DNA from 2 places in the Acidihalobacter sp. genome. Region 2 is predicted to be linked to the other one. Evidence: predicted binding sites of a transcription regulator. Region 2 holds the regulator's gene; the other holds the start of a gene.
The links. Region 2 encodes FliA, which starts transcription of late flagellar genes. Its sites were predicted from a motif close to GCTAAAGTTNNNNNNNNNNCNGCCGATA; they were not measured.
Positions count from the first base shown of each region.

Region 1: P8014_RS10040 (methyl-accepting chemotaxis protein) is a predicted target of FliA. The motif match lies at 2,370-2,397, and genes of this name have one in related genera.

Region 1 covers NZ_JARRQY010000025.1:55,380-59,797, reverse strand. The annotation lists gene apbC (iron-sulfur cluster carrier protein ApbC) at 1-246, shown strand, start outside; gene dcd (dCTP deaminase) at 273-839, shown strand; gene P8014_RS10050 (SEL1-like repeat protein) at 857-1,096, shown strand; gene P8014_RS10045 (ammonium transporter) at 1,136-2,332, shown strand; gene P8014_RS10040 (methyl-accepting chemotaxis protein) at 2,510-4,138, shown strand; gene P8014_RS10035 (TetR/AcrR family transcriptional regulator) at 4,159-4,418, opposite strand, start outside.
Region 2 covers NZ_JARRQY010000010.1:88,081-92,498, forward strand. The annotation lists gene flhF (flagellar biosynthesis protein FlhF) at 1-797, shown strand, start outside; gene P8014_RS04935 (MinD/ParA family protein) at 781-1,671, shown strand; gene P8014_RS04940 (RNA polymerase sigma factor FliA) at 1,674-2,390, shown strand; gene cheY (chemotaxis response regulator CheY) at 2,496-2,870, shown strand; gene P8014_RS04950 (protein phosphatase CheZ) at 2,875-3,642, shown strand; gene P8014_RS04955 (chemotaxis protein CheA) at 3,755-4,418, shown strand, end outside.

The sequences.
Region 1 (4,418 bases), on a different contig from region 2:
ATCTTCGGCGAAGGCGGCGGCCAGCGCATGGCCGACGACTACAAGGTCGAGTTCCTGGGCGCGCTGCCGCTGGATATCCACATCCGCGAACAGGCCGACAGCGGCAAGCCGACGGTGGTCGCGGATCCGGACGGCCGGGTGTCGGAGATCTATCGCGAGGTGGCGCGCCGCACGGCCGCCCAACTGGCGATCAAGGCCAAGGATTTCAGCTCCAAGTTCCCCAACATCGTGATCCAGAACAGCTGACGCAACCGACAAAGGCAAGGCGGCGCATGTCTATCAAAGCGGATAAATGGATCCGTCGCATGGCGGCGGATCACGGCATGATCGAGCCCTTCGAGGCCGGTCAGGTGCGGCACGTGGGCGAGCAGCGCATCGTGTCCTACGGCACTTCCAGCTACGGCTACGACGTGCGCTGCGCCGATGAGTTCAAGATCTTCACCAACATCAATTCGGCGGTGGTCGATCCGAAGGGTTTCGATGAAAGCAGCTTCGTCGACGTCAAATCCGACGTCTGCATCATTCCGCCGAATTCCTTCGCGTTGGCGCGCACGGTGGAGTACTTCCGCATCCCGCGCAACGTGCTGACGATCTGTCTTGGCAAGTCGACCTACGCGCGCTGCGGCATCATCGTCAACGTCACGCCGTTGGAGCCCGAGTGGGAAGGCCACGTGACGCTGGAGTTCTCGAACACCACTCCGTTGCCGGCCAAGATCTACGCCAACGAGGGCGTTGCGCAGATGCTGTTCCTGGAGTCCGATGAGATCTGCGACGTGTCGTACAGGGACCGCGGCGGCAAGTATCAGGGGCAGCGCGGCGTGACGCTGCCGCAGGCCTAGCCCGCGGGCGACGGGCCGTGCCCCACGGGCCGTTCCAGCCAGCCCCCGACGATTCGCTGGAGAGCATCCGCCGCGAGGCGTTCGCGGGCGATGCCCAGGCGCAGTACCGCCTGGCGGAGTGTCTGCGCCGCGGCCTGCTGTCGGCGCAACCCGACGAGACGCAGGCCCTGGTGTGGTACCGTCGCGCAGCCGCTGCGGGGCACCGCAGCGCGGCTTTCGTGTTGAACAACTGGCGCAACCGCAGACATTTTACATAACTGCGGAGCGTTTTCTGGAGGCTTTAGAGGAGCTGACGCATGCACGATTCGACCTCGGCAATGGATACCCTGTTCGTCTTGATGGGGGCGGTCATGGTGTTGGCCATGCATGCCGGTTTTGCCTTTCTGGAGCTGGGTACGGTGCGGCGCAAGAATCAGGTCAACGCCCTGGTCAAGATCCTCAGCGACTTTGCCATCTCCACCATCGCGTATTTCTTCATCGGCTTCTTCGTCGCCTATCACGTCGGTTTCTTCCAGTCCGCCTCCACGCTCTCCGCGAACAACGGCTACGAACTGGTGAGGTTCTTCTTCCTGCTGACTTTTGCCGCAGCGATCCCGGCGATCGTTTCCGGCGGCATTGCCGAGCGCTCGCGTTTCTATCCGCAGCTGGCGGCGACGTTTCTGCTGGTGGCCTTCGTGTACCCGTTCTTCGAGGGACTGGCCTGGGGCGGAAATCTCGGTTTCCAGGCCTGGCTGACGCGGACTTTCGGTGCACCGTTCCACGATTTCGCCGGTTCGGTGGTCGTGCATGCGGTGGGTGGCTGGATCGCGCTGGCGGCGGTGCTGATGCTGGGGCCGCGCCATGGCCGCTATGGCAAGAATGGCGAGATGTACGCGCATCCTCCTTCGAATATTCCCTTCCTCGCACTGGGTGCCTGGATCCTGACCGTCGGCTGGTTCGGCTTCAACGTGATGTCCGCGCAGAAAATCGGTGACATCAGCGGTCTGGTCGCGGTCAACTCGCTGATGGCCATGGTCGGCGGCACCCTGGCCGCGCTGGTCGCCGGACGCAATGACCCGGGCTTCGTGCACAACGGCCCGCTGGCCGGTCTGGTGGCGGTCTGCGCTGGCTCCAACCTGATGCATCCGCTAGGGGCGCTGATCACCGGTGCCGTAGCGGGCGGCCTGTTCGTGTGGCTGTTCACGCTGACGCAGAATCGCTGGCGCATCGACGACGTGCTCGGCGTGTGGCCGCTGCACGGCGTGTGCGGCGTATGGGGCGGCATTGCGGCGGGTATCTTCGGGCTCAAGGCTCTGGGGGGGACGGGAGGCGTGAGTTTCTGGTCGCAGCTGATCGGTACCGGCGCCGGGGTGCTCATCGCCTTCGTCGGCGGTTTGATCGTGTACGGCGTGCTCAAGGCCGTCGTGGGCATCCGGCTGGATGAGGAGCAGGAATACATGGGCGCCGATCTGAGCATCCACAAGATCAGCTCGACGCCCAAATACGATCAATAGCTTTTTGGCGAGCCGCCGCCCGAGCGGCTGCAGAGCGATTAAAGTCAGGGCGTTGACGGCCGATAGCCCAAACAGGGAGTTTGGCTATCCGTACTAAAAAGATCGCGGCGAGTGTCGTGCGCATGGATCGGGCACACGCTGGCTGCACATATAAGGCGTTTCAACAGGGATAATCGCATGTCCGGCTTGTTTTCCACCATCAAGGGCCGCTTGACGCTGGCCGTCGTCGTGACCACGGTGCTGACCTGCGCCGCCATTGGCACCACGTTCTTTCACAACGATCGGGTCAGAGTCCAGTTCGACCAGCAGGCGACGTATCTCATGCCACTGGTCAAGGCGCTCGACACGCTGACTCGCGCGGGGCTGGAGGAAGGAGCGCTGCTGCGCGAACAGTTGTTGACCAACGATTTGAACAAGGATCAGCGTGCCGCGCTCAAGGCGGATCCGTTAAAGGCTGGGCAGGCGCTGGCGACGGCGCAGAAGCTGGCCGGCGGTGTGCCGGGCACGCAAGAGCGCCTCAAGGTGATCGCACATGGCTGGCAGCAGGTCAGGGCGGTGCGGGAGCAGATGCTGCAGGATTTGCAGAGCGGCCAGGGCACGGATGCGTTGGGCCTGCTTTCCAAAGAGGATGAGGCTTGGTCGAAGCTGTATGGCAACTTGCGCTCGCTGGATACTCGCCTCACCAAGCAGCGCGCACTCGGGCGTGATCAGATCCGTGCCGATCTGTGGAATGGCGAGGTATGGAGTACGGCTCTGCTGCTCTGCGCGATGTTCGTCGGGGGCGGGTTCCTGCTGTGGACGATCATCGCCACGGTCCTGCGCATCGGCGCTACGATGAGAATGATGGAAAGCGTGTCCGGGGGCGACGCCGACCTGTCGCGCCGTCTGGAGGTCAAGGGACACGACGAAATGGACCGTGTCGCCGCAGCCTTCAATCGTTTCATCGAGCGGATTCGCAGCATGATTGCGGAGGTCGCGCAGTCTGCGATGCAGGTGTCCTCTTCCTCGGAGGAACTGTCGACTACCTCGGAAGAGATGAAGTCGCGCGCCACGCGCCAGCGCGAGGACACCGAACAGGCGGCTGCCGCGGTCAACGAAATGAGCGCCACCGCCCAGGAAGTGGCGCGCAACATGGAGCAGACCAGTCTGCTGACCGGAAAGACGGCGGAAAGCACCCGCTCCGGGGCGGAGAAGGCGACTTCGGCCGTGGCGGTCATGAACAATCTGCAGGCGGAACTCACGCGTTCGGGCGAGTCCGTGGGCGAACTCAGCGAGGGCGTCGCCGAGATCGGCTCCATCGTCGATCTGATCAACCAGATCGCCGAGCAGACCAACCTGCTCGCGCTCAATGCGGCCATCGAGGCGGCACGCGCCGGCGAGCAGGGGCGCGGCTTCGCGGTGGTGGCGGAAGAGGTGCGGGCGCTGGCGTCCAAGACCCAGGACGCGACCGGACGCATCCGCGGCATGATCGAACGGGTCAGCCGCTCGGCGGACAGCGTGGTCGAGGCCATGGATTCGACTCAGGCCAGCTCGAAAGCTGCCAGCGACGAGGTGGACCTTGTCGCCGAGGCATTGGCCGAGATCGCCGGCATGGTGCGCGATATCTCGGACCGCGCCACCCAGGTGGCGACCGCCGCCGAGGAACAGTCGGCCGTTTCCGAGGAGATCAACCGCAACGTCACCAACATCAGTTCGGCGACCGAGGAAACCGTGTCGTCGCTGGGACAGTCGACGATAGCGGCGAACGAACTTGCACGGCTCGCTGCCGGTCTGCAGCAGTTGGTGGGGCAATTCCGCGGCGTCTGAAGCGCGCAGCGGGGCGGCTGTCAGGACGCGCTGTGCGGCTGAAAGATGCGGCCGAACAGTGCCATTACTTCGCCGATGCGGCGGTCTTCGTCTTCTGGGCTCCGCTGCGTACCGAAATGTCCGTCGATCAGCAGGCTGGAAAGCCCGTGTACCAATGCCCAGGCGGCCAGAGGCAAGGCTTCCTGGGCGCCGGCATTTGCCTGTTCAGTTGACGCGGTGCGTTCGGCGACGGCCTCCGCGCAGTGTGCGAACGTGGCACGGCTGGCCTCCGCCAGTTTCG
Region 2 (4,418 bases):
TGGATGCCGATCTGGCACGGGCCATCGCAGAAGCCGGTCCACCCACGGATGACTTTCGACATGCATGGCGCGATGCGCTGGCGACGCTGGCCGACCGCCTGCATCTAGGCAACGATGAGATTGTGCAGGATGGTGGCGTTATCGCCTTGCTCGGGCCCACGGGCGTCGGCAAGACGACCACCCTGGCCAAGCTGGCTGCGCGCTACATCATCCGCCATGGACGCGGTCATGTGGCCCTGGTGAGTACCGACGGGTACCGCATCGGCGCACATGCCCAGCTGACGACGCTGGGCCAGTTGCTCGGCGTCCCGGTTTATCAGGCCGAATGCGCCGAGGAACTGCGCCGCCTTCTGCCAGGTCTCAACGACAAGCGTCTGATATTGATCGATACTCCTGGAATGTCACCTCGGGACGAACATCTACAGGAACAGTTGCAGGCGTTGGCTGATGTGCCCGAAGTGCGTCTGTACATGGTGCTGGCCGCGAATATGGCGCGCGGCGCCTTGGGTGAGACGCTGCGGCGTTTCGGGCAGGCGCCGTTGAGTGGCGTCGTCTTGACCAAGCTGGACGAGGCGGAGAGCCTGGGAGAGCCGTTTTCGGCGTTGATCGGATATGGAGGCCTGCGTTTGAGCTATCTTGGTACTGGGCAGCGCATCGCGGAGGACCTCGAGCCGGCGCGGCTGCAGCGACTGCTGGGGCAGGCTGTGGAACTGGCCAAACGCCGCCGCAGCGAAGACTGGAGCATGGTCGGTGCACGAGGCAATGACAGGAGTTCGAAGCATGCTTATGCCGGATAAGGCCGAAGATCAGGCTCAGGGCCTGCAGCGGGTGCGGGAGTCGCAACCGGTGCGGGTACTCGCCGTGACCAGTGGCAAGGGCGGCGTGGGCAAGACGAACGTTTCGGTGAATCTGGCCACCGCATTGGCCGGTCTCGGCCGCCAGGTCATGTTGATGGATGCGGATCTGGGGCTGGCCAATGTGGACGTGGTGCTCGGTCTGCAGACCACCGCCAATCTGTCGCACGTCATCAGCGGCGAGTGCACTCTGGACGAAATCCTGGTGTCGGGGCCGCGGGGGATTCAGGTGGTGCCGGGGGCATCGGGCGTGTCGCGCATGGCCGGTCTCTCGCAGGCCGAGCATGCCGGATTGATCCGAGCCTTCAGTGAGTTGAGCGTGCCGCTGGACGTACTGGTGGTCGATACCCCGGCGGGTATTTCCGACGAGGTGATCAGTTTCAGCCGCGCAGCACAGGAGGTCATCGTCGTAGTCTGCGACGAGCCGGCTTCGATGACCGACGCCTATGCGCTGATCAAGGTGCTCAGTCGCGAACACGGCATCGGGCGTTTCCATATCCTGGCCAACCGGGTGCGCGACGGACAGGAAGGCAATGTCCTCTACCGCAAGATGGCGGCTGTGTGCGGTCGTTTTTTGGACGTGACCCTGCACTACATAGGGGCGGTCCCGGAAGATCCGATGTTGCGTCAGGCCGTGCAGCGTCAGGGCGCGGTGGTGGAAATGTACCCGGGCAGCCCTTCCGGCCGCGCATTCAAGAATTTGGCTCTGCGTGCCGATAACTGGCCTGTACAGAGCGGCACACGGGGGCATTTGGAGTTTTTTGTCGAGCGTTTGCTGAACGCGCCATCGGCAGTCGAAGCACTGTGGGGCGATTGAGCATGTATGCGGTGAGTGATACGCAGGATGTCGATCGGCTGGTGGCGCAACACGTTCCGCTGGTCAAGCGTATCGCTTATCACCTGATCCACCGCTTGCCCGCCAATGTGCAGGTCGACGATCTGGTGCAATCGGGGATCGTGGGGTTGATCGAAGCGGCCCGTAACTACCAGTCGGATCAGGGAGCTAGCTTCGAGACTTATGCCGGCATCCGAGTACGCGGCGCCATGCTGGACGAAGTGCGGCGCAGCGATTGGGCGCCGCGCTCCGTGCACCGCAAGGCGCGCGAGTTGTCTGCTGCCGTGCGTGCAGTGGAGAATCGTGTCGGCCGTGCGGCGCGCGATGCCGAGATCGCGGAGGAACTGGGTGTCGACCTGAATGAATACCATCAATGGGCACGCGATGCGTCAAGCCATCAGGTGTTCAGTTTTAATGACTCGCTGGGCGAGAGTGAAAGCGAAAGTCGCGACGCGACATTGCCTGGCGGCGGACATAATCCGTATGAGGCGCTGGCGGATGATGACTTTCGAGAGGCATTGGCGAGTACAATTGCCGGTTTGCCGGAGCGTGAGGCGTTAGTGCTGTCGTTGTACTACGACGACGAGCTGAATTTGCGCGAGATCGGTGAGGTCTTGGGCGTGACCGAATCGCGGGTATCGCAGATCCACAGTCAGGCATTGGTGCGATTGCGAGCGAGGATGGTCGACTGGCGGGGCTAGCGCTGCGTCTACAGCGTGTTAGCGTGATCGGATTCCGGCCTGTTGGGCGCCAAGCAACGTCCGAAACATGAATCAAAACAATGAGGTGTGTTTGTGAACAAGGACATGCAGATTCTCGTCGTGGATGATTTTTCGACGATGCGTCGCATCATCAAGAATCTCCTGCGCGAACTGGGCTTCAACAACGCCGCAGAGGCGGATGACGGCACCAGTGCGTTGCCGATGCTGCAGACCGGCAAATACGATTTCCTCATCACCGACTGGAATATGCCGAAGATGCCGGGCATCGAGCTTCTCAGGGCTGTGCGGGCCGACCCGAAGCTCGCCTCGCTACCGGTGCTCATGGTCACGGCGGAGGCGCGCCGGGACCAGATCGTCGAGGCGGCGCAGGCCGGTGTCAACGGCTATGTGGTCAAGCCTTTTTCGGCGGAGACGCTGAAGGAAAAAATTGAAAAAATCTTCGAGCGTCTGGAAGGGTGATGTCGTGAGCGATCAGGAAAACAATCAGTCGGAAAGTACGGACGACCGCCTGCAGGTGGCGCGCAATCTGGTGAGCGCGCTGGAGAGCGGCGATGAAAGCGAAGTGGCAACGCTGCTGGACACGCTGGGCGCCCAGCACGAGCGAAGCCTGTTCAATGAGTTGGGACGCCTGACGCGCCAGCTGCACGAAGCGCTGAACAGTTTTCGCATGGATTCGCGTCTGAGCGAAATCACCGAAACCGATATCCCCGACGCCAAGGAGAGGCTCAGTTACGTGGTCACCATGACCGAACAGGCCGCGAACCGGACGCTGAATGCGATCGAGGACAGCATGCCCCGCCTGAGCCGTATCAGCGACCGTTCGGGTGAACTTGCGCAGAGCTGGGAGCGTTTTCGCAGCCGCGAACTGGATGTGCAGGAATTCCGTGAACTCAGCCGCGAATTGAGCGAGTTCCTGGGGTGCGCGAAGGAAGAGAGCGTCGCCGTTTCCGCGCAGCTTTCCGAGGTCATGATGGCGCAGGATTTTCAGGATCTGACCGGCCAGGTGATCCGCCGTGTCATCGATCTGGTGCAGGAAGTCGAAGAGGGACTGGTCGGTCTGGTGCGGGTCGCCGGCGAGCGCATGGCCCGTACGACTGAAGAAATCCCGACTGCGGCCGAAAACAAGAATGACAGCCATGGTTACGGACCGGCCGTGCCGGGCGTGGACAAGGCTGACGTCGTACACGGTCAGGATGAAGTCGACGATCTGTTGTCCAGTCTCGGTTTCTGATTCTGAAGAACGATTGGCGTATCCGTGCCCGCGGCTTAGCTGTGAACGTTGATTTCATCGACAACGGCGGCGCTTTGGTTGGCAGGCGTTGCGGTATGGCAAGGGGAAATACATGAGTATCGGGGCGGACGACGAACTGCTGCAGGATTTTTTGATCGAAGCCGGTGAAATCCTGGATGGCCTCGGCGGCCAGTTGTTGGATCTCGAGCGCGATCCCGCTGATTCCGACCTGCTGAACGCCATATTCCGAGGCTTTCATACCATCAAGGGTGGTGCTGGCTTCCTCGGGCTGCACCCGTTGGTTGATGTCTGTCATCACGCCGAGGACGTTTTCAACCAGCTGCGCCAGGGCGAACGCCAGGTCGATGCCGGGTTGATGGACGTCATTCTGGCGGTGGTGGATGCTCTGAATGTGATGTTCACCACCCTGCGGGCCGGTAGCGAGCCAGACCCCGCTGACGAGGCGCTAATGTCGCGCCTGACCGCACTGGCCGCGGGCGAGCAGGTGGAAGTCGCGCCGCCGCCGGCTGCTGTCGATGAAGCCGACGCGGAATTCGAAGCCATGCTCGAGGCATCTGCGGAGCCGGAGGTGGCGTCAGCGTCTCAGGAGTCTGAAGCCGACCAGTCCGGTGCGCAGTCGGACGAGATTACCGATGCGGAATTTGAGGCTCTGCTGGATCAGTTGCACGGCGAGGGCAAACATAGCGGTCAGCCGGAAGGGGAAGAACCGGCCACGCCCGCCGCCTCCGGCGGCAACGAGATTAGCGAGGATGAGT